2 regions of the Paenibacillus sp. G34 genome follow, and region 1 is predicted to be linked to the other one. Evidence: predicted binding sites of a transcription regulator. Region 1 holds the regulator's gene; the other holds the start of a gene.
What was found. Region 1 encodes Rex, which represses fermentation and respiration genes when NADH is low (regulators of the CRP and FNR family bind a similar motif). Its sites were predicted from a motif close to TTGTGAAATATTTCACAA; they were not measured.
Positions count from the first base shown of each region.

Region 2: a site for Rex is predicted at 12,941-12,958, ahead of nirB (nitrite reductase large subunit NirB). Genes of this name have one in related genera too.

Region 1 is NZ_CM166469.1:3,868,183-3,883,954, reverse strand. Features, by position in the region: gene dinG (ATP-dependent DNA helicase DinG) at 1-1,702, shown strand, start outside; gene AC1VYS_RS17480 (redox-sensing transcriptional repressor Rex) at 1,911-2,567, shown strand; gene AC1VYS_RS17475 (amidohydrolase) at 2,551-3,858, shown strand; gene AC1VYS_RS17470 (DUF5590 domain-containing protein) at 3,904-4,434, shown strand; gene AC1VYS_RS17465 (hypothetical protein) at 4,760-5,287, shown strand; gene AC1VYS_RS17460 (AAA family ATPase) at 5,280-6,782, shown strand; gene AC1VYS_RS17455 (3-hydroxyacyl-CoA dehydrogenase family protein) at 6,916-7,788, shown strand; gene AC1VYS_RS17450 (acetate/propionate family kinase) at 7,785-8,990, shown strand; gene asnS (asparagine--tRNA ligase) at 9,093-10,388, shown strand; gene AC1VYS_RS17440 (DnaD domain protein) at 10,409-11,113, shown strand; gene AC1VYS_RS17435 (RNA polymerase sigma factor) at 11,428-11,928, shown strand; gene AC1VYS_RS17430 (hypothetical protein) at 11,921-12,373, shown strand; gene AC1VYS_RS17425 (multi-tm2 domain protein) at 12,402-13,736, shown strand; gene AC1VYS_RS17420 (methylthioribulose 1-phosphate dehydratase) at 13,814-14,467, opposite strand; gene AC1VYS_RS17415 (2-hydroxy-3-keto-5-methylthiopentenyl-1-phosphate phosphatase) at 14,470-15,147, opposite strand; gene AC1VYS_RS17410 (2,3-diketo-5-methylthiopentyl-1-phosphate enolase) at 15,144-15,772, opposite strand, start outside.
Region 2 is NZ_CM166469.1:4,454,043-4,469,814, forward strand. Features, by position in the region: gene AC1VYS_RS20345 (nicotinate-nucleotide adenylyltransferase) at 1-103, opposite strand, end outside; gene yhbY (ribosome assembly RNA-binding protein YhbY) at 118-411, opposite strand; gene aroE (shikimate dehydrogenase) at 482-1,360, opposite strand; gene yqeH (ribosome biogenesis GTPase YqeH) at 1,408-2,535, opposite strand; gene AC1VYS_RS20365 (YqeG family HAD IIIA-type phosphatase) at 2,532-3,059, opposite strand; gene AC1VYS_RS20370 (DUF4129 domain-containing transglutaminase family protein) at 3,168-5,381, opposite strand; gene AC1VYS_RS20375 (DUF58 domain-containing protein) at 5,378-6,625, opposite strand; gene AC1VYS_RS20380 (AAA family ATPase) at 6,629-7,585, opposite strand; gene spoVAE (stage V sporulation protein AE) at 7,781-8,131, opposite strand; gene spoVAD (stage V sporulation protein AD) at 8,137-9,153, opposite strand; gene spoVAC (stage V sporulation protein AC) at 9,150-9,602, opposite strand; gene AC1VYS_RS20400 (M42 family metallopeptidase) at 10,246-11,319, shown strand; gene AC1VYS_RS20405 (hypothetical protein) at 11,486-11,806, shown strand; gene AC1VYS_RS20410 (hypothetical protein) at 11,828-11,950, shown strand; gene AC1VYS_RS20415 (metal-dependent hydrolase) at 12,066-12,773, opposite strand; gene nirB (nitrite reductase large subunit NirB) at 13,048-15,477, shown strand; gene nirD (nitrite reductase small subunit NirD) at 15,541-15,772, shown strand, end outside.

The sequences.
Region 1 (15,772 bases):
AACGGAAACAGGTGATGATGAAGAACTGAACCTTAGCGCACGCGGAGGAGACTTCTGGGAAACGGTACAGAGCGAGTCTGAGTCCTGTCTGGGCAGATCTTGTCCGTGGTTCCGCAAGTGCTTCTATCATCGAGCTAAACATGAGGCAGGGCTATCTGACATCGTCATTACCAACCACTCCAAGCTGTTTACCGATGTGAAGGCTGCCCATCAGCTATTGCCGGCATATGAAAGTTTGGTTATTGATGAGGCTCATCATCTGGAGGATGTTGCGGGTAAACATTTGGGTCTTCATATGAAGTACTTTACTCTCGTACACACACTGACACGCTTGTTTAAAGATAGTCGTAATGGTCAGCTTCCGATGCTTCGCTCTCAATTGTCAGGGCACGAGAACGGTGTACAGTGGGGTTCAATGGTGGATCAGATGTTTCCTCTCGCCGTGGAAGTGAAGGAAATGTGGGATCGTCTGAGCGATGCTCTGTTTGGTCTTTTGCCTGAACGGACTGATGCTTCTCCAGGGGAGACCGGACAGTTCTCGCTACGCCTTAAAGCATCTCAAAAGCCCGCGAAGTGGCAGGAGTTGCAGGATTTGGAGAACCAGATTTTTGTGACTTTGGGTGATTTGGTTCGTAAAGGGGACAAGTTGCTGCTCGAAGTGAAAGAGGATCAGGATGATTATCAGTCCGACAGTCTGATCACGGACATCACTGGACTCTTGAAAGATCTGACGACGATGAAGGAGAATTTAAGGTTCTTCATGCGTATGGATGATGCCAAGACGGTGTACTGGATGGAGGCGAGCGGTCAATTCCGCAGCAAGTCACTTCAGCTGTATGCTGTTCCGGTAGATGTAAGTGCACAACTGAAAGAGATGTTTTTTGATAAAAAGAAAAGCGTTGTACTTACTTCGGCTACGCTATCGGTCGATAAGTCATTCCAGTTCATGATTGAGCAGCTTGGCTTACAGGAAGCTTCCGACAATAACCGGCTTCTGACTTCAATGCTTCCTTCTCCGTTCAATTATCGGGAACAGGCATTGTTAGTGATACCGCGTGATTTTCCAAGTCTGAAAGGCAGTGTAGGAGATGCACATTTTGTACAGATGCTGGTGCATTCTCTTGCAGAGACCGCCATTGCAACACAAGGGCGCATGATGGTGCTGTTTACCTCCTATAAAATGCTGCGTCAAGTGTATGAACCCCTGAAAGAGGCTTTGTCCGGTAATGATATCTCGCTACTCGGCCAGGGTGTGGACAGCGGCAATCGCTCCAAGCTGACCCGTCGATTCCAGGATGCCAAAGCTGCCGTTCTGCTGGGGACGAGCAGTTTCTGGGAAGGTGTGGATATTCCGGGAGAAGCGCTGACCTGTCTTGCCATCGTAAGACTGCCGTTCCAGCCTCCCAACCATCCTCTCCTTGAAGCGAAGAGTGAATTGTTGCAAGAGCAGAAGAAAAATCCATTTATGAAGCTATCTGTGCCTCAGGCTGTCATCCGGTTCAAGCAAGGATTTGGCCGACTTGTTCGTACGGGGAAGGATCGCGGTATCGTCATTGTATATGATACAAGAGTGATTGAGGCTTACTACGGCAAGTACTTCCTGTATTCACTGCCGGGACCCAAAATGGAGCATATGCTCACGGAACAGATGGTTCCACGCATCGCTGAATGGCTTGATCGTGCAGCTGAGAAGCAAAATTAATGAATTGTAGGCTATAATATTGCATTGCACATCTACATGGCGTTAAACTCGAGGAAGACTTCGAAAGGGCAACGCATATTTGAACTTATAATCCCAATAATACGGGCATTCTGTATGAGGAATATGCATGGATTTTGCATGTATACAGAATGCTCATCTTTTCAATATTTATTACATTTTATCGTGGCAATGGTAAGGGGGAGCAAGAATGAAATCGGATAAAATATCAGAAGCGGTAGTAAGGCGTTTGCCTGTATATTTGCGTTATTTGAACGAGTTGGTTCAGCGTGAGGTGACAACGGTTTCCTCGCAGGAGCTCGGCCAGCGATTGGATCTAAACCCGGCTCAGATCCGCAAAGATTTGGCTTATTTCGGAGATTTTGGTCGCAAAGGAATCGGTTACGACGTCTCTTACCTGATTGAGAAGATTCGTCACATTTTAAAAATCGACCAGCAAATTAATGTGGCTCTGGTCGGAGCCGGTAATCTCGGACACGCACTGTCCAATTACAATGCATATCTGAAGGACAATATGAAAATTGTAGCTATTTTTGATGCCTTTGGGCCGAAGATTGGCAGCAAAATCAACAGCCTGACGGTGCAACCGATGGAAGAGCTTACGGAAGCGGTACAGAAAGATAACATCCGTATCGGCATTATTACCGTACCGGATATAGAAGCTCAGAACGTTGCCGACCAACTGATTGAATCGGGAATTGAGGCGATCTTGAATTTTGCACCAACGATTCTAAAAACGCCTCCACATGTTCGCATTCATCATGCTGATTTTACAACGGATTTGCTTAGCTTGGCTTATTATTTGGAAAATGGGAAGGAAGAAGAGCAGAATGACAACAATGAATAAATGGGTAATCCACAATGGTAAATTCGCAGTTAATGAAGGCGCGAACTGGACTGTAGTTCAAGGGTATATGGTCATTGAAAATGACAAGATTGTGCATATTGGTGAGACGCTGCCGGATGGAGACGAAAACTTGTCCAAAGTCGATGGAAAAGGACTACTCTTCCTGCCGGGTCTGATCAATACGCATGGTCATGCGGCGATGTCTCTTCTTCGTGGGCATGGTGATGATCTGGCACTACAAGTGTGGTTGCAAGAAAAAATGTGGCCAATGGAAGCGAAAATGACGTCAGAGGACGTGTATTGGGGAGCATCCCTTTCGGTACTTGAGATGTTAAAAGGCGGAACAACGGCTTTCCTGGACATGTATGATCACATGGATCAGGTGGCTAAAGTGGTTGAACAGTCAGGGGCTAGAGCTGCACTGGCTCGTGGCGTAATTGGACTTTGCTCCGAAGAAGAGCAGATGCGGAAACTCGAAGAGTCCGCTGCATTTGCGCGTGAATGGAATGGACAGGCTAATGGACGCATCACAACCGTGATCTCCCCGCATGCACCGTATACATGCCCTCCAGATTACATAGAGAAGCTTGTACAGGTTGCACATGATTTAAACCTGCCACTTCATACCCACATGTCTGAGACATTACGTGAAGTGGAGCAGAATGTGACCGATTACGGCCTGCGTCCTGTGGCGCATTTGGAGAAGCATGGCTTCTTCTCACGTCCTTCACTCGTAGCTCATGCTGTGCATCTGAACGACGAAGAGATCGAGATCTTGGCACGTCATGATGTAGCTGTCTCTCATAATCCAGGAAGTAATTTGAAGCTTGCATCGGGTGTTGCCCGTGTCCCTGCTCTGTTAAAAGCAGGTGTTACCGTGTCTCTGGGAACAGACGGACCGGCAAGCAATAACAATCTGGATATGTTTGAGGAAATGAGACTGGCAGCTTTAATTCATAAAGGAGTATCGGGTGACCCAACCGCCGTGCCTGCTGGTGAAGCATTGCTTCTGGGAACAGGTTACGGTGCGAAGTCCATCTTCTTGAAAGATACTGGAGCTCTGCAAGTTGGCAAAAAGGCCGATTTTATCGCACTGAACATTGAACAAGCTCATTTTTATCCGCATACGGACTTAATCTCCCATTCCGTTTATTCCGCTTCAGCTAAAGATGTGGAACATGTATGGGTAGACGGAAAACAGGTCGTCAAGCATGGTGAATGTTTGACATTGGATGAAGAGCGCATTTTGCGGGAATCCCAGTTGGCTTTTGATCAACTGCTTGCTCGTTAAGAAGCACCTGAAATCCGCAGTTTTTAGGGAAAGGAAGTTCAACTCTTGAAGAAAAAAAAGAAGTGGATTTGGATATCGCTGCTCATTCTCGTTCTGATCCTGTTTGGACTTCAGCAATATTACATCTACGTCACGCAGGATCAGCGTCAGGAAGAGGCATTGGCGATTCAAGCGGCCCAAAGCCAGTTGGGAGTTACATCACCCGATGAGCTGCGAAAGTACGTGTGGGGCGAAAAGAGTGATGCTGACAACATCTACTGGACGATGACAGCCAAAAACAAAGATAATCAAGATATCATGGTCTGGGTCAAGTTTGATAATAACAATCAGCCTGTAGAAGGCACTGCAGGAGTACACAGTGAGTTACTGCAGAACGGTATGTCGGAAACGCAGATTCGTAACCGATTCAGCTCTGACGTGCCGGGTGGTGAGATCAAACGGATCATGCCAGGTGTCGTGAATAATATTTACGTATGGCAAGTGTACTATAACGATGATACGCATAATTATTATCGTTTTTATCGGTTTAGCAATGGAGAGCAAGTAGATTTGGTATATACGTTACCGAATAGCTAACCTCGTCAGTACTCTGGTCTGATCAAAAGAACTTCAATTCAAATTCGTTTCTCATAACAATAAGCAAAAAACCGGCAGACGGGATACCGACTGAACCGGTTTTTTCGCATTCCAATCATCGGATGAGATTTAAATAGTTAAAATTAATAATTTATTCATATTTTCACCTTCGATATTGTATATACGATATGATATACTCATTTATGTACTGAAATTAATGACAAACGCAAATAAATCTGCAATTAACGTTGCAGACAAACATGTACAGCTAAATATATAAGCCTGTAGAACGAGGATAGGCTCATTTTTGGGAGGGGTAATTCATTTGAAGCTGAAAGTATTGCCTATTGTTCTTACTGCCGTTGTTTCTGCCGTCCTGTTATTTGGAGGTTGGTTCTTATATCGTCAAGTAGCAGTACAAAGTCCGATTGAAAAGATGGTGACTCAGTACGAAGGTGTGAACAGTGTTCAGTTAACTATTAACCGTAATGATGTGCAAATGAAACTTGATTTGAAGCCAAATGTAGATTTGGGTAGATTGGTTCAATATATTCATAGAGAAGGCCAGAACCTGATCGGCTCGCGTGCGTTAAAACTAGACGTCGTGGACCACTCCAATGAAGCACTGGAAAACTGGTGGGGGGATGCCATGTTTACGGTAGCTCAAGCGATGGAGAACAAACAATATGCCGAAATTACACCGACGTTGTCGAAGATGGCAACGGGGGGAATCAAAGTTAATACAGCGATGGATGACAACAATGTTTATGTGAGTCTGCGAGACGGAGAAGCCAGCAAGTTCATTATACTGCCGCGTGTACCCGGTCAGATAGGAGTGTGGCCTAATGCCTAAATGGACAAAAGAAGCAGCCATAGGATTTGTTCCAGTTGTAATCATTTTTCTTGCTTTTATCGGTGTGAATATGGTTCCGATTTTGATTGCTGCATTGCTGGTTGGTGGTTTGTTATTCATGATGCAGATGCGCGGCGGAATTACGGTAGGAGCTGGACAAGAGCGTAAACGGAAGAAAAAAGGACCTTCCAAATTAACATTTGAAGAAATTGGTGGTCAGGATAGTGCCAAGCAAGAGTTAAGAGAGGCGCTTGACTTTCTAATCCGTCATGAAGAAATCCAAAAGTTCGGGATAAGACCAATGAAAGGCATTTTGCTGACGGGCCCTCCGGGAACAGGGAAAACATTGATGGCTAAAGCAGCGGCTCACTACACGGATTCGGTTTTCGTCGCTGCATCAGGCAGTGAGTTTGTCGAAATGTATGTAGGTGTAGGTGCCAGCAGAATTCGAGACTTGTTTAAGGATGCCCGAACACGGGCTGCGAAGGAAAACAAGGAGAATGCTATCATTTTTATCGATGAGATTGATGTGATCGGCGGTAAACGTGAAGGGGGCCAGCAGCGCGAGTATGATCAGACCTTAAATCAGTTGCTGACCGAAATGGACGGAATCTATACTTCCGATACGCCTAGAATATTGCTGATTGCGGCTACTAACCGCAAAGAGATGCTGGATAGTGCGTTAACTCGCCCAGGGCGTTTTGACCGTCATATTCAGGTGGATTTACCTGACAAAAAGGGCAGAAAACACATTCTGGAGTTGCATGCCGTCAACAAACCGCTGACACAGGAAGTGAATCTGGAAAAAACGGCGGAAGAGTCTTACGGATTCTCAGGTGCACAGCTCGAAAGTGTCATGAATGAAGCAGCGATCTATGCGATGCGTGAGGGTTTGCTTACCATCGAACAGCGTCATTTATCTCTTGCGATTGATAAAGTGATGATGGGTGAGAAAACCGATCGTGAGTCAAGTGTCGAGGAAAAGAAAAGAGTAGCCATTCATGAACTGGGACATGCCATTATGGCAGAGCTTGTGCGCCCTGGAAGTGTAAGTCAGGTAGCACTTAGTCCACGTGGACAGGCTCTAGGTTATGTGCGTCATAACCCGCAGCAGGAGCAGTTTCTATATACGAAACGTTTCCTAGAGGAGCAAATCATGATTGCACTGGGTGGTGCAGCAGCGGAAGAGATGTACTACGGCGGGCGTTCCACTGGTTCGCGCAATGACTTTGAACAGGCGACGAATGTGGTACAGACGATGATGGCATCGGGTTTGACGTCACTTGGAATTGTGAATATGGATATGGTAACTACCGAAGAGCTAATGCGTGAAAATAAAGTCATTCTCCAGGAACTGATGGAGCAGACGAAACGCCGGCTTGAAGAGCAACGGTCAATTTTCGACAATTCTCTCGATATTCTGATGCGGGAGGAAGTTTTGTCAGGAGAACAATTTCGTTGTCAATTTCGTGACAGTGCACGTTTACCAGCATAATTTCTTTATGCTGGTTATTTTTTTTTACATTTCAGTCGTGCTAAGATATTATTAGTTGTTGGGTCGAAATTTGTAATTTTCGGCGAACAGGGTACAATAGAGAAATAGAGAACCGAAAGGATGGAGCAGAACCATGTTTTTCAAAAAAATAGGAGTTGTCGGCGGCGGTACGATGGGGCAAGGAATTTCCCAGATGCTCGCAGCCAAAGGACTTGATGTGCTTCTGGTGGAACACACGACGAAGAAGCTTGATCATGCATATGACATGATTGAAACAAATTTGGATAAACAGCTTGAGAAATGGGCGATTACCAAAGCGGAGAAGAAATTGATTCTCTCCCGCATTACGAAAGTAGCACACTTGGCTGAACTGGGCTCTTGCGATATGGTTATTGAAACGATCTCGGAAGATCTGGAAGCTAAAAAAGCAGTCTTTAATCAATTGGATCAAGTATGTCCAAGCAATGTGATTTTGGCAAGTAATACGTCCACGCTGAGTTTGACCGAGCTTGCAAGCTCGACCAAGTACCCAGAGCGTGTTATTGGTATGCACTTTATTCACCCGGTATCCCGGGTTGATCTTGTAGAGATTATTCGTGGACTGAAAACGTCGGATACTACATTTGAAGAAACTCGCCGTTTTGTTGAAGAAGTTGTAGATAAAAAAGGCGTTATGATTTATGAATCCCCTGGGTTTGTAACTTCCCGTCTGATCTGCCTGCTGATCAACGAAGCGCTGCACGTTCTGCAAGAAGGTGTAGCTTCTGCTGAAGACATCGATGATGCAATGCGTATCGGTTATAACTTCCAGCATGGACCACTCGAAATGGCTGACCGTTTCGGACTTGATTCCGTTGAAGCAGCTCTTGAAAGAATGTTCCGTGAATTCGGAGAACTGAAATATCGTCCTTCGATTGTCCTGAAGAAAATGGTGCGTGCAGGTCATCTGGGCGTGAAAGCAGGAGAAGGATTCTTCAAGTACGACAAGGATGGTGACCGGCTGTGAATATACTCGTAATTAATGCGGGGAGTTCCTCGCTCAAATATCAATTGTATAATATGGAAGATGAGTCTGTGCTTGCAAAAGGATTGGTAGAGCGGATCGGAATGGATTCTTCCATTCTGACGCATAAGCCGACTGGGCGTGAAGAAGTTACGGAAGTTAGTGAAATTTTGGAACATACAACTGCAATCCGTAAAGTCATTGATCTTTTGACAGATAAAGAACACGGTGTAGTTGCTTCCGTTAGCGAAATCCAGGCCGTAGGTCACCGTGTAGTACACGGCGGTGAAGCGTTTAAAGAATCCTCACTGGTAGACGACGCTGCAAAAACCGAAATCCGTCGTTTGTTTGACCTTGCTCCACTGCATAACCCAGCTGCAATGATGGGTATTCGTGCGGCTGAGGCGAATATGCCAGGTGTGCCTCAAGTTATGGTATTTGATACAGCATTCCACCAAACGATGCCTGAGCACGCGTATCTGTATGCTATTCCTCGCGTACTTTACAAAAAATATAAAGTACGTCGTTACGGTGCACACGGAACATCGCATGATTATGTAAGCAAAGCGGCAGCCGAGTATCTTGGCCGTCCACTAGAAGATTTGAAAATTATCACTTGTCACGTAGGTAACGGTGGTAGTGTGACTGCTGTTAAAGGCGGCGTATCTGTGGATACATCGATGGGTATGACTCCGCTTGAAGGTTTGATGATGGGAACACGCAGTGGTGACCTTGATCCAGCGATTGTACCTTATGTTATGAACAAGGAAGAACTTAGCGTAAGCGAAGTTAGCTCCATGTTGAACAAACACAGTGGACTTCTGGCGATTTCCGGAATCAGCAGTGATATGCGTGAAATTACAGAAGGCATGGAGAAAGGTGAGCCGAACTCAACGCTTGCTTTTGAAATGTACGAATACCGCTTGCGTAAATACATTGGTTCGTATGCTGCGGCAATGAACGGTGTAGACGTGATTGTGTTTACTGCAGGTGTCGGGGAAAACTCCGTTGTTCTTCGCCAAAAAGTGTGTGAGCAACTGACTTACCTTGGTGTTGAACTCGACGATGCATTGAATGCAATTCGTTCGGGTGAACCGCGCCGTATCACAACAGAGAATTCAAAAGTAGATGTTCTTGTAGTGCCTACGAATGAAGAATTGGTTATTGCACGTGATACCCACCGAATCGTATTGAATTCTAAGTAATCTAACTGTAAAGTAAATACAGGATGACAAGGAAGTGCAGAGGGCAGGGTTACACCTGTCCGCTGCATTTTCAAATTTATGGAACCAAGGGGAGATGTGGACATGGATACGAATTGTGTAATTCGTAATGTGAATGAGCATGTGGGTGAGACGGTAACCATCGGCGCCTGGATTAATAACAAACGCTCCAGCGGTAAAATTCAGTTTTTGCAACTGCGTGATGGAACGGGATATATTCAAGGTGTTGTAGTGAAGAGTGAAGTTAGCGAAGACATTTGGAATGATGCAAAAAGTTTGACGCAAGAGAGTTCTGTCTATGTTACAGGTATTATCCGTGAAGAGCCGCGTAGTACATCTGGATACGAGATGACCGTTACTGGGGTTCAAATCATCCATCTAACTGAAAACTATCCGATTACACCGAAAGAGCACGGTGTTGATTTCTTGATGGATCATCGTCATCTGTGGCTTCGTTCGACCAAGCAACGTGCCGTAATGGTGATTCGTGCAGAGATTATTCGCGCCGTCCAGCAGTTTTTTGATGGTAACGGATTCACGCAGGTAGACCCGCCGATTTTGACACCTTCATCTGCTGAAGGAACAACGAACCTATTCCATATCAAGTATTTTGATGAGGATGCATATCTGACGCAAAGTGGACAACTGTATATGGAAGCCGCGGCTATGGCACTGGGCAAAGTGTATTCCTTCGGTCCAACGTTCCGTGCTGAGAAATCCAAAACACGTCGTCACTTGATTGAGTTCTGGATGATTGAGCCGGAGATGGCATTTGTCGATCACGAGGAAAGCTTGCGCGTGCAAGAGAAATTCATCGCACATGTCGTTCAATCTGTGGTGAAAAATTGCCGTGCAGAGCTGGAGTCCATCGGACGTGACGTTTCTAAACTGGAAGGCATTACAGCTCCGTTCCCTCGTATTACGTATGACGAAGCGATTGAGTTCTTGAATGGACAAGGTTTTGACATTCCTTGGGGCGAAGATTTCGGTGCACCTCATGAAACAGCGATTGCGGAAAAATACAACACTCCTGTATTTATTACGCACTACCCGGCTGGAATCAAAGCGTTTTACATGAAACCAGATCCTACTCGCCCTGAAGTTGTTCTCTGTGCGGACATGATTGCACCGGAAGGATATGGTGAGATCATTGGTGGATCGCAGCGTATCGATGATCCAGAACTGATGCAACAGCGTTTTGAGGAGCACAACCTTTCGGATGAAGCGTACCAGTGGTACCTGGATCTGCGTAAATATGGATCGGTTCCTCACTCCGGTTTCGGTCTGGGATTGGAGCGGACGGTAGCTTGGATCTGTGGACTTGACCATGTTCGTGAGACTATTGCATTCCCTCGTATGCTCTATCGTCTGTACCCTTAATGTTGAACGGAAAAGAATATATGGAAGACATGTCCTCCAAAGCTTGGGTAAGTGGAGCTGCCTATGGTATGGCCGCAGGTACAGCTCAATTGCCGTATGCCTTATTGCGTTTTTATCATCAACTGGGTTTATCCGATTCAGAGGTACTGCTTCTGATTCAGTTGCTGGGTTTCCGTCAGGCAGAATTCAATGAATTCCCAACTCTCGAAGAGCTTGCATCTCGGATGGGACTGGCTCCCGAAGGCATTGCCAGAATGCTGCAGCGTCTGATGAGGGATGGTTATATTACCATCGATGAGCATCGGGACGAAGAGCGGGATATTCAGTATGAACGTTATGACTTGCACGGCTTGTATGCCAAGCTTGCCATGTGTACTGCGGAAGAAGCATCACAAGCCCGATCTGAACAACAAAAAAGCAACGCTTCACGTCTAGATTCGAACAGTGTTCAAAAAGAAGAGGAAGAGCGAAATATGTTCTCTATTTTTGAAAAGGAATTTGGTCGACCTCTATCGCCAATGGAGTGTGAGACGATATCCAGCTGGCTGGATCAGGATCGCTATCAGGAAGAACTGATTCTGATGGCTTTGAAGGAAGCTGTGTTTGCAGGGAAAGTGCATTTCAGGTACATTGACCGAATTTTGCTGGAGTGGAGCAGGAATCGTGTCAAAAATGTGCAGGATGCCAAAGCGTATACGCAACGTTTCCGCAATGGCGGACGTTAATTTAATAAACAGGCCAGAAGTCATTCTGTGCCTGTTTTTTTGATATTATTTGGTTCCATAATACATTGGATTGCCAATATATTTTATTTTCTAGTCTATATCACGTTTCTATTGAGGAAATTTAATTGCTTAATTAGGCTTCTGTAGGATCAAAGAATATAACTAGAATATGGCATTGGGAGACTATTTATAAAAAGTTAATAAAAATTGCAGGGGTCAGTTGACCAGTCGTCGTCTATAGAAGTGGAGAGGAGGGGAGAGTTATTGACGAAGCGCTAATAATTGAACAAATCCGTCAAGGGGATGCATCCCTAATGAGAATTCTGATCGACAAATACAGCCAACATGTCTATCATGTTGCGTATTCTGTCTTACGTAACGATCAGGATGCACAGGATGCGGCTCAGGAGGCGTTCATTCAGATTTATAAATCTCTCCCCGATTACCGATCCGAAGGGTTCAAGACGTGGATATCACGTATTGCTTTTCACAAGGCTATTGATGCCAAACGCAAACTGGGCAGGAGAATTGCTGAAGATCTGGGCGGAGATGAAATGGTAGTAAATCTGCCAGGACGGGATGAAGACGTTCTAACCCGTATCATTCGTGAAGAACAACAGGAGAAACTTCGTGAACGAATTAATCGGCTACCGGCCCAGCACCGTGACATTATTACCGCGTATTATTTGAGCGAGAAAAACTATGAGCAAATTGCCCATGAGGCTCAGGTGGCTGTAAAAACGGTAGAATCAAGGTTATACCGAGCCAGACAGTGGATTCGAAATCATTGGAAGGAGGAGGAATGGCGTGAGTAAAAAAGAGATGTATACCGTACAGCAGTGGACGGACTATATTGAAGGCCGAATTAGCGGCAATCAAGCAGTCCGGATGGAGCAGTTGCTGTTGAGCGAACCAGATGAGATGGCAAGATATCTTGTAGCTTTGGAGTCGAAGCAAGATTACCCTGCATTACCGAATTCAGATGATTTTACAAATTCCGTGATGAATCGAATTGAGAGCTTGGCTTCTAATGGCAAAGCGCGTAATTCTCGAGGCGGACGGAACCGCAGATGGTTTGAACATCGAGCATTTCATTACGCCGTGGCAGCCTGTTTGACATTGATTTTTCTCTCTTCCGGACTGTTCGACAGGGTGGCTCCTTATCATAAATTCCAAGAAGGTGACACTGCAGGTTCATTTACTCAGAAATGGACGGAGGCAGCTACCTCATGGCTCGATAACTTTAAACCCAAACCTTGATTAGTCTTAAATGGCCTGAATAGAAAGGATGACGACTGTGCATTCAGATCGTAATAAACTACTTGCATTTTTATTAAACCTGTTTCCCGGGCTTGGGTTCCTCTATTGGCGACGAACGGTTCGGGCTGTAGTTTACCCGTTGTTATTCTTCGGAACAGGAATAGGTTTTTTTATGCTGGCCTATTTGGTCGGTGACAAGGATTTATTAATCGTTGGACTGTTGGGGTTGCTCTTTGTCTGGTGTCTTAGTATGCTCGACATGATCATTGTGCTACTCTCTGCACCTCCAATTAGAGAAACGTATTACAACGGACAAGGCATGTACTATGGCAATCCTCCCGCACATCCTCAAGGTTCTGCTTATCCCGAGGGTTATGTTAGACAGCAAGAATCAATGGGACCGAGAAGTGAGGATGACATTCATCATCAGGATGCTGAGAGTCAGCATGAATATGCTGGATATGCCGGTGGAACAGCTCATGCTGGGCCCCACCCCATGTACCGAAAGGGCAGTGAAGGGGAACGTTTTTTCACGATTCTGCTCTCGTTTGTTCCTGGTCTTGGGCATCTGCATCTTGGATTGCTTCACCGCGGATTGTCCTTCCTGATCGCATTTTTTGGTTCATTTGCCATGATGGTTTTTGTATCAGCCATCACCAACGAATCTATATTTTTGATGTTTCTACTCATTCTACCTGTGATCTGGGTATATTGTATGTTCGATGCAGTTCAGCATGTACATCGCAAACAGGCTGGTGAAGTGCTGCAGGATCGAACGTTATTTGAAGAGCTCGAGACAGGCCGAATTATGGGGAAACGCAGCAAAGTGCTGGCTACACTGCTTTCCGCTTTTCCGGGAGCAGGACATATGTATCTCGGATTGCAAAAAAGAGGCCTGCAGTTGATGTTCCTATTCCTTGGCAGCATCTACATTCTGGATTTGCTCCGCCTGTCCGTATTTTTGTTTATGATTCCACTGATTTGGTTCTATAGTTTCTTCGACGGACTTCAGTGCTCCAGTCGGTATGGACGTGAACAGCTTAGCGATCAGCCGATCTTCAAAGACTGGGTACGGTATCAACGATTCATTGGATTCGGGATCGCGGCACTCGGTTTGTATTATTTAACGATCCGCCTGATTATCCCGCAACTAAACGAGATGTTCCCGAATGTGTTCCTGTCATATGAGATTCGTTCCTATTTAAATACGGTTATTGTTTCATTTTTGCTCATCTTTGGTGGGGTAAAGTTGTTATTTGGAAAACAGCGTGAATCTACTGCTGTAGCAGGGATTTCTAGTACGGATCGTACGAAGGATGAGGAGTTGGAAAGTCTCTTTTTGTTCAAGGATCGGGATAAATGATGAACATTATACAAGAAACGGTATTAAAGCAAAACACACCAAGGCGATCTAAAGCCATTGGTGTGTTTTTTGATATTCTATTTTTGTACGCCTTTTAGCAAAAGCTGACGGTACATCACTTCAAACAAAAATTCAAAGGCTTCCAAATGACGCTTCGCTTCAAAGGCATCTTTACCCCACGCATAGATTCCGTGGTTACGCAGCAGGATTCCAGGAACGCTCGCATCTAGTACACCCGGGACCAACTCAGCGATGGAAGGTATATGTGCGAAGTTAGGCAGAACAGGAACACGAATGGCTGCATTTTCTTCCCAAATGTTAAAGGCTTTGATCAATTCAATGCCCTGAATCGGTACATGACCCTCGTCACCAAAAAATTCACTGATCAAGTTGTTAAACACGGTATGCACGTGGAACACTGCGCCGCAACCCGTCAAACGATAAATTTCACAGTGAATCAACGTTTCGGCGCTTGGCTTCAACGTAGTTGCTTCGATCGCTTTGCCTTCCTTATCAACAAAAAGAAAATCTTCCGGCGTACGCAAAGACTTATCTTTACCTGAGGCGGTCACTGCAAAATAAAATTGTTCCGGGTCAAAGTCACCTACCCGCATGGACAGGTTGCCGCTTGTGCCGGGAAACCAGTTCCGGCTTGCGAATAAAGCTTTGACATCCGCCAGTTCTTCGAGAACCTGACGTTTACGTTCCAGTGTAATCTTTTCAAAACCCATGTCTAAAGCACTCCTTGTAATTTCTTCTGCTTCATATCTTCGATGATGTCATAAAAGGTCGTAAACGGCACATGATCTACACCAAGTTCTACACATTTATCCGTTAGAATGGAGCGGGAGTAGACCAGGTCCGCAATTTTAGCTCCTTCGAAGTCCGTCAGGCTGTCTCCGATCAGAATCCGGTTGTACTGTTCTTCCGGGAACGTGCGGATTACGGTCGTTTTACACATCCCGCAGCCGTTATTGCAAGGAGGCTGACAAGGATGCGGCCATTCAATACGAATATATTCACCAGAGAAATCTGCACCGTTGCAGTAGACATGATCCTGCGGAATGTCGAATGGAGCAAGTAAAGGTTCGATGAAAAAGTCCATGCCACCGCTGGTCACATTGAATTCGATGCCTTCGCTGCGAACATAATCCAGGAATGCTTGGAATCCTTCTCGGATGCCTGCTTGTCCGAGGACAAATTCGACAATTTCGTTTTTTTGCGAAGAGGGCAGGAGAGCAAACATTGCTCCAACCCCTTCGCGCAGAGATACTTTTTGTTCAATGGTATCTTTCATGATGGCATCAATGCCTTCTGGTTTGAAGTGTTTCATAATGGCTACAATGTTGTCTGAGAGTGTAATCGTTCCATCAAAATCACAGAAAATCGCTGTTTTCTTATCTGATCTCATCGTTCTCCACCCCACAGATCAAGTGCGCTTTTCAGCTCGGGGTGCTCGGAAGCATACTCGGCCAGTGGAATGGAGCGCCCAGCGGCTTCAATGGCTTGCAGGAACGCACGTCCACCTGCTTCGGTTCCCATGGGATGTCCGTGAATTCCGCCCCCGGCATTGACAATCACATCCTTGCCGAAGTCTCTCAGAATCATCGGAACAAGTCCTGGATGGATTCCTGCTGAAGGCACGGGCATACTTGTTCTTACAGGTAGATCGGATGTGAGCAATTGCTCAGTGATCGCCATATTTTCTTCCTTCGGCATCGTAACCGAGCCGTAAGGTGAAGGGAAGAGCACGAGATCAGCACCGGCGAGACGCATTAACTGTCCCAATACGACGGACGCGGAAATACCGTAATGCGGTGATGGATACAAGGCACCGGCAAGTGCAGGGTGAGCCATGATGGGCACATTGATGTCAGGATCACTGCTTAGTTCGTGCAGCACATCATAACCATAGGACAGCACATTGAAGAGCAACGCATTGGCTCCTGCGCCGATGGCACGTTCAGCCTGTTGTTTCAAACGGGAGGTAGGTCCCGTCAAATTAGTGGCGTATAGAAGTTTTTTGCCTGTTTCTT
Region 2 (15,772 bases), 590 kb from region 1:
ACCAGATTTCATCCAGTGCATGCGAATCCCTCGCCGCTTCGGCTGCCAGCAGATGCCCCATGTGGATCGGATCAAACGTACCGCCCATGATGCCGATCTTCACCCGCACCACTCTCCTTATCTTGGAAGTTCGATTTGTTTATTATCCCGTGATTCTTTGTACAGGATAATTGTACTACCAATCACTTGTACAAGTTCGCTGCCTGTTTCACGGGCAATCTCTGCTGCAATCTCATTTTTATCATCCAGATTGTTGTTCAGCACTTGTACTTTCATCAGTTCACGTTTCTCAATCGCCTCTTCGATGTGACGGAACAAATGTTCATTCGTGCCACCTTTGCCAATTTGAAAAACAGGGGTCAGATGATGAGCCTCTGAACGCAAGAAACGCTTTTGTTTACCAGTTAACATGAATACTCCATACTCCTTATATTGAGCAGACCCCATGTCCAGCGCGAAGCTGATTCAGGGATCTGACCGTTCAATTATTATTATTTTTAAAACTCTCCAGTACCGCTTGCCTCATGGTACCTACTGGAGCCGGAATGCCAAGCCAGTGTTCGAATGCGACAGCTCCTTGATAAACAAACATGCCTAGTCCGCCATGCACGGTACATCCGCGTAAACGTGACTCACGCAGCAGACGGGTCTCCAGCGGATTATAGATCAGATCACTGACGGCTGCCCCTTCACGAATCCATGCAGGATCGATAGGCACATCATCCATGTGTGGGTGCATGCCAGCTGCAGTCGTATTAATAACGATATCTGCTGTGGCAAGTGCAGATTGAGCCTCCTCCATGCCATTGCCGGAGATATCCCCTAAATCATAACTACGCAGATCCGCAGCAAGGGTGATTGCTCGATCGGCTGTACGATTCAGGATGTTGATTTGCTCGGGTTTTTCGAGTGCAAGGGCATAGATGACACCTCTTGCGGCGCCACCTGCTCCAAGAACAGCAATTCGTTTTCCTTTGATCTGAGGAACAGCTTCCTCCTTCAGAGAACGCACATATCCAATCCCATCCGTATTGTAACCTGTAAGCGTGCCATTTTCGTTCACGATGGTATTCACCGCCCCGATCAAACGAGCACTTTCATCGATTACATCTAGATATTGCATCACTTGTTCTTTATGCGGAATCGTGACATTCACTCCACGATAGCCTAATGCCACAATGCCACGAACAGCAGCTTCGAGCTGATCAGGGCGCACATGAAGCGACATGTACATGCCGTTCACACCTGCTGCCTGCAAAGCTGCATTATGCATAGCCGGGGATTTGGAATGAGCAATCGGGTCACCCATTACCCCAAGTAATACAGGAAGTGAAGAATTGAACTTGTTTTCTGCTGACATCGATTCGCCTCCGATCTGATCCGTTGTTCGAATGGAATGCTTGTAAACTAGATCAGGGAAGGACGAATCTGCACCCGAATCCCTTTTGGAACATGGACAGCCACCAGAGCACCGTTATCTCCGTTAACCTTGATCCAGCCCAGACCAGAGATGAATACGTCCGACTGACTGCCACGTTTGATCCGGAATTCATGTCTCGTCCATTCCGGCATCTCGGCCGCGTGCTCACGCGTTGGCGGAGACAGCAATTCACCCAGGTGATCACGGTATAGATCATCTGCCCGTTCCAGTTTTGTCCGATGAATGTCCAGGGCAGTACTGATAAAACAAGTGAACGATTGACGATCACCTTCGATAAAATCAAACCGAGCCATACCACCGAAGAACAGAGTCTGGCCGGAATTCAATTGATATACCGCAGGTTTAAGCGGTTTCTCCGGCATGATCGCAGCCAGATCTTTACGTGATACAATCTCACTGAACCGCCATGGATACACAATTCCCGGCGTATCGATAATATATTTTCCATCATCCAGCGGAATGTTCACCATATCCAGTGTTGTTCCCGGATAACGTGATGTTGTCAGTTCCTGCTCCAGATCGCTGTAATCTCGAATCAAACGGTTAATCAATGTTGATTTACCTACATTGGTTCCGCCAACAACATAAACATCCCGATCTCCACGGTGCGTACCCACAAGCTCAAGCAGGCGGTCGAATCCTTGATTTTGCTTCGCACTACAGAGTACAACGTCTACCGTTCGCAGTCCCTGTTCTTTGGCTTGCTTCTGCACCCAGTTCCGAACCTTGTTCCAGTTGGTTACTTTGGGGAGCAAGTCCGTTTTGTTCACGGCAAGCAGTACCGGATTGTTTCCGACAAAGCGCTGCAAGCCAGAAATAATACTGCCATCAAAATCAAACAAATCAACGATATGAATGACGAGTGCATCCTTATCCCCGATTTTGCTGAGCAGAGCAAGGAACTCGTCCTGATCTACTGTAACAGATGATGACTCATTATAATTTTTGATACGGAAACAGCGCTGGCAGATGACCGGTTCACGATCAAGTGCTTTCTCAGGAATAAATCCAGGCAGATCCGGATTTTCCGTTTGCAGATTCACGCCGCATCCACTGCATCTTACGGCAATATTGCCGTTATGCGGTTCTGTCATTTCTTCTTTTCCTCCTCAAGCCATAAGCCTTTCTTACGCAAATTCGACAGGGCAATCCGTTCTACTCTCCGATTAAAGCGGGTCATAAAGCCTTCATCTCCGATGGAAATCGGCAGCACCAGGACCGTATAAAGTCCAAGTCTGTTTCCTCCATAAACATCGGTGAGCATTTGATCCCCTACAACAATCGTTTTCTCGGGAGCAAGCTCCATCATGTTCATTGCTTTACGAAACGGTACATTCGATGGTTTGCGTGCACTATGCACAAACTGGATATCTAGCGGAGTCGCAAACAGGGACACCCGATTCAGATTGTTATTGGACACAATCATCAGCTGGAATCCTACCTGTTTTACACGCGCGAACCATTCAATCAATTCGGGTGTGGCATCAGGTGCTTTAGCTCCAACAAGCGTATTATCCAAGTCCGTTATGATTCCACGATACCCTTGAGCGTACAGCTCTTCCAGATTAATATCAAAAACTGTGTCTACACGCAGCTTGGGTAGTAACATTTTAAACAAAGAAGTCACCTCAGTTTCATACGACACACTATATCACAAATCCGTCTTTCCTGAAAATGCAAACACCTTTTATCATTATAAAAAAAGGAAAAACGGGACGGGCGACATCTATGCCCGTTCCGCTTTCAGTTCCCTCCGCAGCTTCAAGGCCGTCTGATAAACAACCTTCCAGTCATCAGCGGTTACCGTTGCCGGACTGTAACGGGTCTGTTCGAACTTCATCAGTAACTCTTCCAGTGTCGCTCGAGCGGATGGTCTAAGCTGACTCCAGCGAGTTACGGACTCACGAAGCGTTTCGTCCCCACTACGAGTCAAACCTCGTTTTCTCGCATAACGAATCCAGCGCCCCGTCTCAGCCAGAACCTTCTGTTCAGGTGTCAGCGGTCTGCCTGCACGCAGGCGAAGCAGTAAGAAGCGCAGTGAAAGACGGTTACGCCAGAACATGTAGGCTACCCATAATGCGATAACAGCACCTGCAATCCAGATGACAAAGGTTGGAATGGCAGCAGTCGTCTGCTCGGGAGCAGGCGTTTGTTCTTCCTCTTGAACAGGTTCTTCCTCTGGCTGCTCTTCCGGCTGGTCAGCAGGCTGAACCTCAGGTGTTTCGGTCAATAGAGGCATATCAAAGCCCGGGGTTGCCTCAACTGGAATCCAGCCATATTCGCCAAAGTACACTTCTGCCCAAGAGTGAGCATCTGCATTCGTTACCGTGTACGTTGTTTCAATCGTTGCACCAGGCTGGCGAGGAGCCTGTAAGTCCGAGTTAAGGGACATCTGCCCAGGTGCATAACCCTTCACCCATCTGGCTGGAATACCTTCCGACCGAGCCATCATCACAAGCGCAGTGGAAAAGTAATCGCAATACCCTTCACGAATATCAAACAAGAACCCTTCTACAAAATCCTTGCTTACTTTTCGGGATAGATCCGGATTGTTAGTGTAATTGAAATTTTGTTGTAAATAGTTTTGCAGTAATGCTACTTTTTCATACGGTGTTTTTGCAGACGCTGTAACCTCGGCCGCGAGATCCTTTACTCTTTCAGGGAATCGGGAAGGCAATTGTAAATACTTGTCGTCTGCCGGATTGCTTGAATACAGAGTATCTGCTGTTTTGGTACGAAGCTCATCTTCCACGATAATCGGCACTTCGGATACAACCGTATAGTTTTTGGGATACTGCGGCTGTTGACGCGATGTTACTACGTGAAGTTCGGCACGCTCCGTATTCCAAAGCATACGACTAGCTCTCTCATCCCCGTTGACCGAGCTCACTTGAGATATGGAATACGCTCCAAACAAAATCGGATATACCGTGTCATTCAGCATTGTCACTTTCTGCGTGACCTGTTTTGTATTTACTTTTCCAGCCTGTTCATTTTCCAGGCCTTGATTGGCTGACACATTCTCCATAGCTGCACGTCCAGGTTCATCCCAGCCCGTGCCCGTATATTCAGAACGTGTCTCACCGCGCCAGTAGCTTCGATCACTCGTCGTAATCGACATTACAGGCGTGTAATCAAAGTTAAAGCCTCCGCCAAGCTGGTTATCTTCCCGACTGTATCCCGACTCTGTAGCTGCTGGAATATCCAGTACCCCATTGCCCGATTGGCTCGTGGATGTTCCGGTGTAATTTCGCCAAGCCGTGTACGGGTCCGTCAAGGTTGGCGGAATTTCCGGCATGTTCACACTGGCAACAATGATTAATGAAAAAATGATAGCTATATTCGCCAGTATTTTATAAGGATACCGAATCATTCGTTTCCAACCTTGCGGGTATTGCAGCTGATAGTTACGGAAGTGCTGACATACGAGCCAGCCCATGCCAGCAAACATCACCCAGGCAATCTCACCCCACAGCGGAATCTGTGTGAAGGAATCCAAGATCCCCATTGAAATCACATTAACTCCCAAGAAAACAAGAATGCGGCGGGTAGAGTTTACAAGACGAAGGGCCGCCTCCAACATTACCCATGTACACAAGGAAAACCAGATATATGGAGGCATATGCACAATAAATTGCTCCATACGCTCTGTTAACGAGCCGTAAGGAATGTACACCGTGTAATCAATCAACGTTTTATGCAAAATATATAAGACCGCAACGGCCTTGATTATCGTTCGATACACTACTTTGAAGGGGAGAATGACTTCCAAAATACTTACCGCTGCCAGCGTCCAGAGCACCAGCGAAGTCGTCTCGGTATACCAGGATTCCTGAGTAAATGAAATCCACTGCAGAGCGATGAGAAATATCCAGAGCAAGGATGCCGCGTGATACCAGGATCGTTTTAACCCGAAGCTTTCTTGTCCTTTGGTGTTCATACCGAACCTCCTCCCATAATCGTTGGAAGTTCCTGCAGGTGGGCAACGGTAAATGATCTTGTTCCCCTGCCGCGCAGCATGGCATTCCATTCAGCGCTTCGGCGGGATTCTGCCGAATCAATCAGGATGTGACATGGAGTCATTCCACGTGTATCCGCCCAGCGAAGCAATTCAATTATTTTTTCATCTTTCTGTGGAGAGATGACAACAAAATAAGCTCCCTGCGGGAACTGACGGGCTATTTTCTCCACTCCAGGAAGTAGGGAAGCGTCCTGTCCATTGTCCTGAATATCTACGAGATGATGCATCATCTTCTGCCGCTCGATCAAACTTTCACTTGGTGGCATGAAGGAAGACTTGTTAGACAAAGTCAACAGCCCCATCCCCATTCGTTCCCTTGTACCATAATCCAGCAAAGACGCTGTGGTGGAAACAGCCAGTTCAAATGCTTCTCCGTGCGGATAGCTTCCGGCCAGTGCATCTAGGACCAGGATTGTTTTGGGCACAGACTCATGTTCGAACTCTTTAGATTTCCAATTGCCTGTCTTGGCTGTTGCATTCCAGTGAATACGAGACAGGCGATCCCCATACACGTAGTCACGCACTCCGTTAATCTGGGTTGTTTCCCTGCGTGAACGGGTTAAGGCCGTCTGTGGCCCTGACAAGCGTGACTTGCGATCATACAACTGCCAGTAAGGTATAAACACGGTGCGAGGCAATACACGAAACTCTCCGCGTGCCTTAAATGTTCCGCGATGTTCAATCAGCCCGAAAATATCCTCGCTGGCACACTCTGTTTCCGAAAAAACATACTTTCCCCGCTCAAGCGGAGGTGTTTGGAACGACAGTTCACCAGCACCCCGCATACTTGGAATCAGACTTTCTTTAAACGACCATGTTTCTCCATTGTGCCGATGCAGTATCTCACGAACAACAACATATGGAAGCGGGAGAAAACCCGGAATGGTCAAGCTCAGCTTCACCTGAACCTGATCACCGGCGTGAAGCAGTTCTTCATGATCCTGTCCGGAAGAGAGCCTACGTATGCCCTGAGCCCTTTTCACGCCGCTGAATCCAGCAATCGCAAGATACAGGCAGAGTAGCGTTACCATGGACAGTAGCATAAGCGAGGTCTTTCCTCCCTGAAACAAAACGTACGCCAGACAGCACATCCACACCACTACGATGCCCCAAACGCGAGGGTGGCGCAGGCCTCGATTGACTGTAGTCAAAAGCGGTCTCATGAACTATTGTCCCATCGACACAGGCACACGAACCTGTTGTAATACGGAATTCAGAACGGCCTCTGAGCTCATGCTATCCAGTCTGGATTCAGGACGAAGAACGATACGATGAGAAATCACATATGGAGCCATCGTTTTCACATCATCCGGCAGCACGTAGTCTCGCTCCTGCAAGAAGGCAAAAGCTTTCACCGCCATCATGAAAGAGATTGCCGCCCTTGGACTAGCACCCAGTAATACAGACGGGTGCGTACGGGTGTGGCGAACAACATCCAGAAGATAATCCATAACAGGATCTCCGATGAACACCTCTTTGATCTCCTGCTGAATAGCCGAGATTTGATCCATATGAGTGACAGATTCAAGCCGATCAACCGGCTGACCCGATTGATGCTGCTTCAGTAATGTTTTTTCAATATCTTTGTCAGGATAACCCAAACTGATCTTTAACATAAAACGATCGAGCTGTGCTTCAGGCAGCGTATATGTTCCCTCAAAGTCAATTGGATTTTGCGTCGCGCATAACATGAAAGGGTGTGGCAAATCGTAAGTGTCACCGTCTACGGTTACACTGCGCTCTTCCATGACTTCCAGCAAAGCTGATTGTGTTTTGGTTGTCGCACGGTTAATCTCGTCCGCGAGCAAAATATTGGTCATGACCGGGCCTGGTCGGAAATAAAAACGCTCGTCTTTAGGATGAAAAACAGAAACACCCGTAATATCACTTGGTAGAATATCAGGATTACATTGAATACGCCGGTATTCCCCGCGCATGGATTTCGATAGTGCTTTGATTAACTGTGTTTTGCCCGTTCCCGGTACGTCTTCAATCAGAACGTGTCCGCCTGCAAGCAAAGCTGTGAGTAGAAGTTGAATTTCAAAGGATTTCCCCATAATGCAGGATTCCAGATTCGAACGAACTGCAGATATGATTTGGATCGACTCTTTGCGCACAGGCATGTGGTCTAACCTCCTAAAAAAGCATACAGATTTCCTTTTATTGTACATGATCTAGTGTCACGAGTACACTCGAAGGAACTCACAATTTGTTTCCAGTCGTCTGATTCACCGCATTTAACGCATGAATACGACAAAAAAAAGGCTATGGATAATGTTCATCCGAAGCCTCATCTTATCATTGGATTCATTTAATTTTTAACCTTTGGGCCGAACAACCAGTGCTGCGAGAAATGAAAAGATAATCGCCGACGATATCCCAGCTGCCGTGAGATCAAAGATACCAGTAATTACGCCGATCCAGCCCTCTTTTTCCAGCTCAGTCAACGCTCCATGCACCAATGAATTGCCAAAGCTCGTGATGGGCACCGAGGCACCTGCACCTGCAAACTTCACCAGAGGGTCATACAGTCCAAATGCGTCCGCTACAGCACCAGCCACCACTAACGTACTCATCGTATGTGCAGGTGTCAGCTTCGCACCATCCATCAACAGCTGTCCGATCACACAGATCAGACCTCCAACGATAAAAGCCCAGAGAAATTGCATATCTTTTAACCCTCCTGTTCAATTGCGACAGCATGTGCAATACATGGAATGCTTTCACCCTGTTGGTATGAGAGCGGAGACAGAAGTGCCCCGGTTGCAACCACAAGTACTCGTTTCAGATCACCCTTTTGCATCCGGTTCAAAATATGTCCATAAGTTACGGTAGCGGAACAACCGCAGCCGCTTCCTCCCGCAACGACTTGAGTCTGTTTCTCACGATCATAGATCATCAGTCCACAATCGTTGAAAACCGTCTGCTCCATTGGAATACCTTCCTTATGCAAAAGCTCCTTGGTAATCGGCAAGCCAACAGATGCCAGATCTCCTGTAACAATCAAATCATAATACCCAGGTTCCAGTCCGGTATCTCTGAAATGAGAAATAATCGTATCTGCCGCAGCGGGAGCCATAGCTGCTCCCATATTAAAGGGATCTTTGATACCGAGATCCATGATCCGTCCAATGGTCGCTTTGGCAATAATCGGCCCTTCACCCGTGCGAGAAACAACACCACACCCTGAGCCTGTAACGGTATACTGCGCATAAGGCGGCTTCTGCGAGCCATACTCCGTTGGATAACGAAACTGCTTCTCCACCGTGCAGTTATGACTTACCGTTCCGGCAAGTACGTAGTCGCCGGCACCGGAATCCACAATCATGGAAGCCAGCGCTAACGTTTCCATGGAGGTGGAGCAGGCTCCAAATACACCCAGATAGGGTGCACCCAATTGCCTTGCCGAAAATGAACTGCTGATAATCTGGTTCATCAAATCGCCACCAACAAAATAATGCAGCTCTTCTTTGGTGAGATTGGCATTCACTAATGCTAGCTGGGATGCTTGTTCAAGCAGTTTCCTCTCCGCTTTTTCCCACGTTTTCTCACCAATCTCAAGATTGTCATAAATGTAGTCAAAATCAGAGGATAACGGCCCTTTGCCTTCATCTGGCCCTACAACGGTAGCTCTCCCTATAATTCGCGGCTGATGATCATACTCCCATGTCTGGCGGCCCAGCCGTTTCATAGATGCCCACCTCCGAATCCCAGAAAGGCATACACGATCCCTATAATAAACGCTGCAACGACTCCAAACACAATGACGGAGCCGGCAAGCTTGAACATGTTTGCTCCAACACCGAGCACCAGTCCTTCGGCACGATGCTCCAAGGCAGCCGAGCACATGGAATTCGCAAATCCTGTGACTGGGACACCTGTACCCGCTCCCGCCCACTGCGCAATTTTGTCGTACACACCAAGACAGGTCAGAATCACGGAGATCAGGATCATGACCGCGACAGTAGGACTTGCAGCCTCCTTAGATGTCATGTCCAACCCAGCCATAAACGCTTCCTGGATCGCTTGTCCAATCAAACAGACAGTTCCCCCCACCAGAAAAGCTTTGATACAATTTTTGAAAATTGGACGTGAAGGTTCATGTTTTTTGGCGACTTTTTTATATTCCTTCTCATCCATCGACAGCGATGAAGTTTTCTTCTTTCCAGTTGCAGATTGTTCTGGCAAGCACAGGACCTCCTTTATGTGAATGGTTTGCAGTTATAGCTGAATGGCGATTGTGGAGCACTTCTATTCATTGTTTGTTATTATCGGGAAGGTTATGTATCCGGCGAGAGACAGCATATGTTTCCAAAGAGAAAGAGATGGGGAAGTTATATAGATCGCGCCGCTTCATTGGTTCAAAACCTGTTTAGTCTATAAATAAAGAAGAATGATGACGAGCAAAATAAAAAGTACAATGAACAACACCTTCTCATTACCTTCTTCAGGAGGCATCATCTTGTATCTCGGCTCCTTCCTAAGCTTGAACGTCATTAACCGGACAGCCTGATTACGTAAGAATATGGCTCCCATTTATAATCTTATTCGAGCAGACCGTTACAGGACTGAGACAAAAGCGGATGAAAAGACGGAAAATCCTGAATAAAACCACAAAAAACATGCCTTAAAAACGTAACATAAACATGGACAATCACTTGTACAAGGTTCATACTATAATGTGACCAGTGGTTAATAAGTCCTTTGCACGAAAAAAGGACATCAGCCTAGTAGCCGTTCTACTATGAGCTGATCTACATATCAACAGAGGAGTTGTTGACACATGAACGAAAAAACGTTGGACATGTTCCGCACGTTAACGGAATTCCCTTCCGCCTCCGGTTTTGAACGCGAGCTGCGCGGCTGGATGAAAGAGCAAATGTCCGCCTATACCGATGAATTTGTACAGGATCGTCTGGGGAGTCTTTTTGGTGTACTGCGCGGAGAAGAATCTGGGCCTAAAGTTATGGTTGCCGGACATTTTGATGAAGTAGGTTTTATGACCTCAGGTATTACAGAAGCAGGTATGGTTAAATTTCGTCCACTGGGTGGATGGTGGAGTCAGGCTGTACTATCACAGCGTCTTCAGATCATTACACCTGAGCGCCGGATTACAGGCGTTGTCGGGTCTACACCTACTCACCTGCTGGATGAATCCCAACGCAACAAACCGGTAGATCTGAATTCGATGTATCTAGATATTGGTGCAGATGACCGGGCAGAGGCAGAATCGTGGGGTATTCAACCGGGGATGCAAATCGTACCGCTCTGTGAATTCACACCGATGGCCAATCCTAAGAAAATCATGGCAAAAGCTTGGGATAACCGTTACGGTGTTGGACTAGCCCTTGAACTGATGGAAGAACTCCATAAGGTAAAGTTGCCTAATATACTTTATTCAGGTGCAACGGTTCAAGAGGAATTGGGTCTGCGCGGTGCACGTACAGCTGCGAATCTCATTCAACCTGACATTTTCTTTGCACTGGACTGTAGTGCAGCCAACGACATGACAGGTGACAAGCAATCCTTTGGTCATATCGGTCAGGGTGCATTACTCCGCATACTTGACCCTGGCATGTTCACTCATCGTGGTATCGTTGAATATGTTCAGGACACAGCTTCCTCCAATCAGATTAAAATGCAATATTTCATCTCGCCAGGCGGTACTGATGCCGGTCAGGTTCACTTGAGCGGTATTGGTGTACCTTCCACCGTCATTGGCATCTGTGGCCGATATATTCACACCTCTTCTTCCATTATTCATACGGATGATTATGATGCAGCCAAAGAGCTGATCGTAAAACTGGTGAAGGGTCTCGATCGCACAACGATGGAAACCATTATCAATAACGCTTGATCCAGGAATAGAACAAAATTTTGTGAGCTTAAACACAGAGATACCTTATCGAATCTTTCTTCGGGGTATCTCTTTTTCTATTACATATAAACAGATTAATTGTTCGAACATGTCGGGAGTGGAGTACATAAGATATTAAACACATCAACCAGCGGGGGACCTTTATATGGCAATGAGGAGGACTGGAAAATCAAATAAAGGTTCCAAAAAACAAAATGCTGCAAACTCCCTTTTGGGTGGCAATATAAAAGGAAGAAATCTTGAGCTAATCGTGGCAGCACTTCTAGTTAGCGGAAAATTAAGAGTGGATGCGGTGACTTTGTTTCGCGAAGCTACTCTTGTTGTAGAACTGGTTGGTCAATATAAAACACTGCAAAAAGTTACACCGTCCAATCAAGACAAACTGGTGCAATTTCTGGATGAGATTGGTGGCGATATGACACTTAACGACGTCATACGTGCTTTCCAGCAAAGAATGAACTCCTAACGCCAAAGAAATGAGGTTCGAATGATGTCTGACTTTGACGGAAATGGATTTGCCGAGCTGTTAATTGTAGTCATCTTGGTCGTTTTGTTTGTATTTGGCTCGTCTGATATTGACGCGTTGACAGATTCACCATCACAAGGCTAAGGCTTTACCTTTGTAATGATAAAATCAGAAACATACCACAGCAATCAGATCATGAAAAACGCCAGTTCCAAGGCTTGGACTGGCGTTTATTCGTAACCCGGGAAATTTACCTACACTACAGAAATAAAGGCGAGAATGCAAACCATGCCAAAATCAGTGTTAGAATTACGCAGACATTTTCTACAACTGCCCCATGCTTGGTTCCCGTACTCATCAGGTTTGCCCGGATGCGCAGCTTTAACGGCGGCAAAGGCCGTATCCCCCGATTGGTCAACGAATCAGCAATCAAATGTAGAGCATAAGCGGAGCCTCCAGCTACCCAAATTTCTGGGCCTTGCTGCTGCGTTGTACTGTACAGTAACCCCGTCCAAACAGCTGTTCCATACAAGGTATGGGTTAAGCCCCTGTGTGTAAGTGTCGTGCACAGCATAAGCAGGCTGCCTGCAATCAGATTCCACGGAGCAAAAGCATGACCATAAAAGACCAAGCCCAGTCCAATGGCAAACATCAATACTTTACGCAGCGAGCGCGATGGCAGGAACGACACAAGCCCAATCAATATGGCGAGTAGCAAATTCCACGGTTTCGCGGGTACGTAAAAATACACAAATACAGCCGCAGGCAAAAGAATAGTCTGCAGCAACCGAATCAGACTGCTCGGCAGGGCTTTAGAAACCAGCAATGAATTAGGCTCATCAATATCAGGCAGCAATGAGCCAATCAGGGCTACCGTTACTGCCGGAGCTGTAACCTGCAATCCCATCAGCTGTAATACTGAAAGTGAAACGCCTGTACTGATAATCAGGTGGGATCTTCCCATCATGATGCAAAAACGTCCTTTCGAGAATATAGGGAACGCAACCGACCCCAATCTGATCATACCTCGAAAAGTAATATAAGAACAATAGTTCGTATTTCTTATTTCTGAAAAATATTTTTACATTCGTGACGGTCATCACACTTATTTTAATATGAATGATCTATCGTAATTAGTGAAATAAATCACATTACAATTGAGTTAGTCGATGTATAATTCAAATATAAGCCATTAAAAATGTTGGTAAATGTACAGGTTTATCCAAGGGAGGGCTACACACATGAACGGAAATAAAGAAAAATTAGTCGTGATCGGTAATGGTATGGCCGGAATCAGCACGGTGGAACAAATTCTAAAACTAACTTCACGCTTTGATATTACGGTTTTTGGTACAGAACCTTATCCTAACTACAATCGTATTATGTTGTCCTACGTACTGGAAGGTAGCAAAACGCTGGATGACATTGTCCTTAATGATCTCCACTGGTACGAGGACTACGGCATTACGCTTCACACAGGAACCACGGTTGCCCGCATTGATGCCGAGACTCGTGAAGTAGTAACCGAAGATGGACACCGTGCTCCGTATGACAAAATTATCATTGCAACGGGGTCAAGTTCTTTCATCCTCCCTGTACCCGGACATGACAAGCAGGGTGTCGTTGGTTTCCGTGATATCGCCGATTGCAATATCATGCTGGAAGCTGCAAAAGAATATAAAAAAGCAGCTGTCATCGGGGGCGGACTGCTAGGTCTGGAAGCAGCCAAAGGACTTGTGCAACTGGGTATGGACGTTACTGTTGTGCATCTGATGGATGATCTGATGGAACGCCAGCTGGACCCTCAGGCTTCGGCCATGTTGAAAGCTGAACTGGAACGTCAGGGAATCAAGTTCAAAATGGGAGCCCAAACTTCCGAACTGCTGGGTGGTGAACGGGTTGAAGGCATTCGTTTTGCCGACGATTCTGTGCTGAATGTTGATTTTGTAGTCATGGCAGTTGGTATTAAACCGAATACAGCCGTGGCCCGCGAAAGTGGTATCGAAGTCAACCGAGGCATCATCGTGGATGACTACATGCAGACTTCATTGAAAGACGTTTACTCTGTTGGGGAATGTAACGAACATCGCGGTGTATGTTACGGACTTGTAGCGCCACTGTTTGAGCAAGGAATGATTCTTGCGAAACATATTTGCGGGGTCGAAACAGCACCGTATGAAGGCTCGGTTGTATCCACCAAATTAAAAATTTCGGGTGTAGACGTCTTCTCTACTGGTGAATTCATTGACAGCCCGGAACATACCGTGATTTCGCAAAAAGACGACTGGAAACGAACGTACAAAAAAATTCTGCTTCGCGACAACAAAATGGTAGGTGCCGTTCTCTTCGGAGACATTACCGATTCTGCCGAACTGCAGAAACTGATCAAAAACCAAACGGAAATGACAGATGAATTGTATAGTTCTCTTATGGGTACAGGCTGCGGCGGTCACAAAAAAACAACTTCTGTTGAGACAATGCCGGAAGACGAAATCGTCTGTGGATGTAACGGCGTAACCAAAGGTGCGATCGTGGATGTCATTACCAATCAGGGTCTTACCACAATTGATGAAATTAAAGCCTGCACCGGTGCAACCCGCTCTTGCGGAGGATGTAAACCGGTGGTCGAACAGATTTTGCAATATGTGCTTGGAGATGGCTTCACTGCCGGGGGCAAACAGGGAATCTGCAGCTGCACATCCCTCGGACGGGATGAGATTGTTGCTGAAATCCGGGAAAAAGGCTTGCAAACAAGCAAAGAAGTGATGAACGTACTTGGCTGGAGCCAGCCTGAGGGTTGCTCGAAATGCCGTCCGGCCATCAACTACTATCTGGGCATGATCTATCCAGACACACATGAGGATGAAAAAGAATCCCGTTTTGTTAACGAACGTATGAATGCCAACATTCAAAAAGACGGAACTTACACCGTTGTACCTCGGATGTATGGCGGTGTAACGACACCAGCCGATCTGAAAAAGATCGCCGACGTTTCGGTCAAATACGATATCAAAGCGGTTAAAGTAACAGGCGGTCAGCGTCTTGATCTCATCGGTGTCAAAAAAGAAGATTTGACTAAAGTATGGGCTGAGCTGGATATGCCTTCGGGTTACGCTTACGCGAAATCGCTTCGTACGGTTAAAACATGTGTTGGCTCCCAATTCTGCCGCTTCGGCACACAGGATTCGATGGCCATGGGTGAGAGAATCGAACGTAAATTCGAACGACTGGATCTGCCAGCCAAATTCAAATATGCTGTAAACGGTTGTCCTCGGAACTGTGCGGAAGCATGCACGAAGGATATCGGAATCGTCGGTAATGATGGCGGCTGGGAAATCTTCATCGGTGGTAACGGCGGGATCAAAGCAAGACTCGCTGACTCACTGTGCAAAGTGAAAACCGATGATGAACTGATTGAATTGTGCGGAGCTATCATGCAGTATTACCGCGAGACAGGTAACTATCTGGAGCGTACTTCGGAATGGGTAGAACGCATGGGGCTAGAGCACATCCGCTCGGTTGTTGTGGATAACGTTGAGGAACGTAAAGCGTTGATGGAACGGATCGAGTTTGCCCTTGCACAAGTGGTAGAACCATGGCAAAAAGCGATTCGTGATGAAGAAGGTCAAAGCAAAATGTTCCATAGCATCGAAGTTACGGCTCGCCCATAAACAAAATCATATGTTGTTGGATTCAAGTAGAGAAATAAATGGATATAAAAGGAGTGGTTTACGATGACAACCAAACAAACAGGCACGTATTTCCCGGCTGGAGCTATAGATGAATTTCTGCCACGCATTGGCAGAGTTGTCGAGATCGAAGATCTTCAGCTTGCGGTATTCCGTGCTTCGGATGGCACCATCTTTGCTGCTGACAACCATAACCCCCACCCTAAGGGTGGGCCGCTGGCGGAAGGCATTGTCTCTGGACACTATCTCTATGATCCGCTGTACGACTGGAAAATTG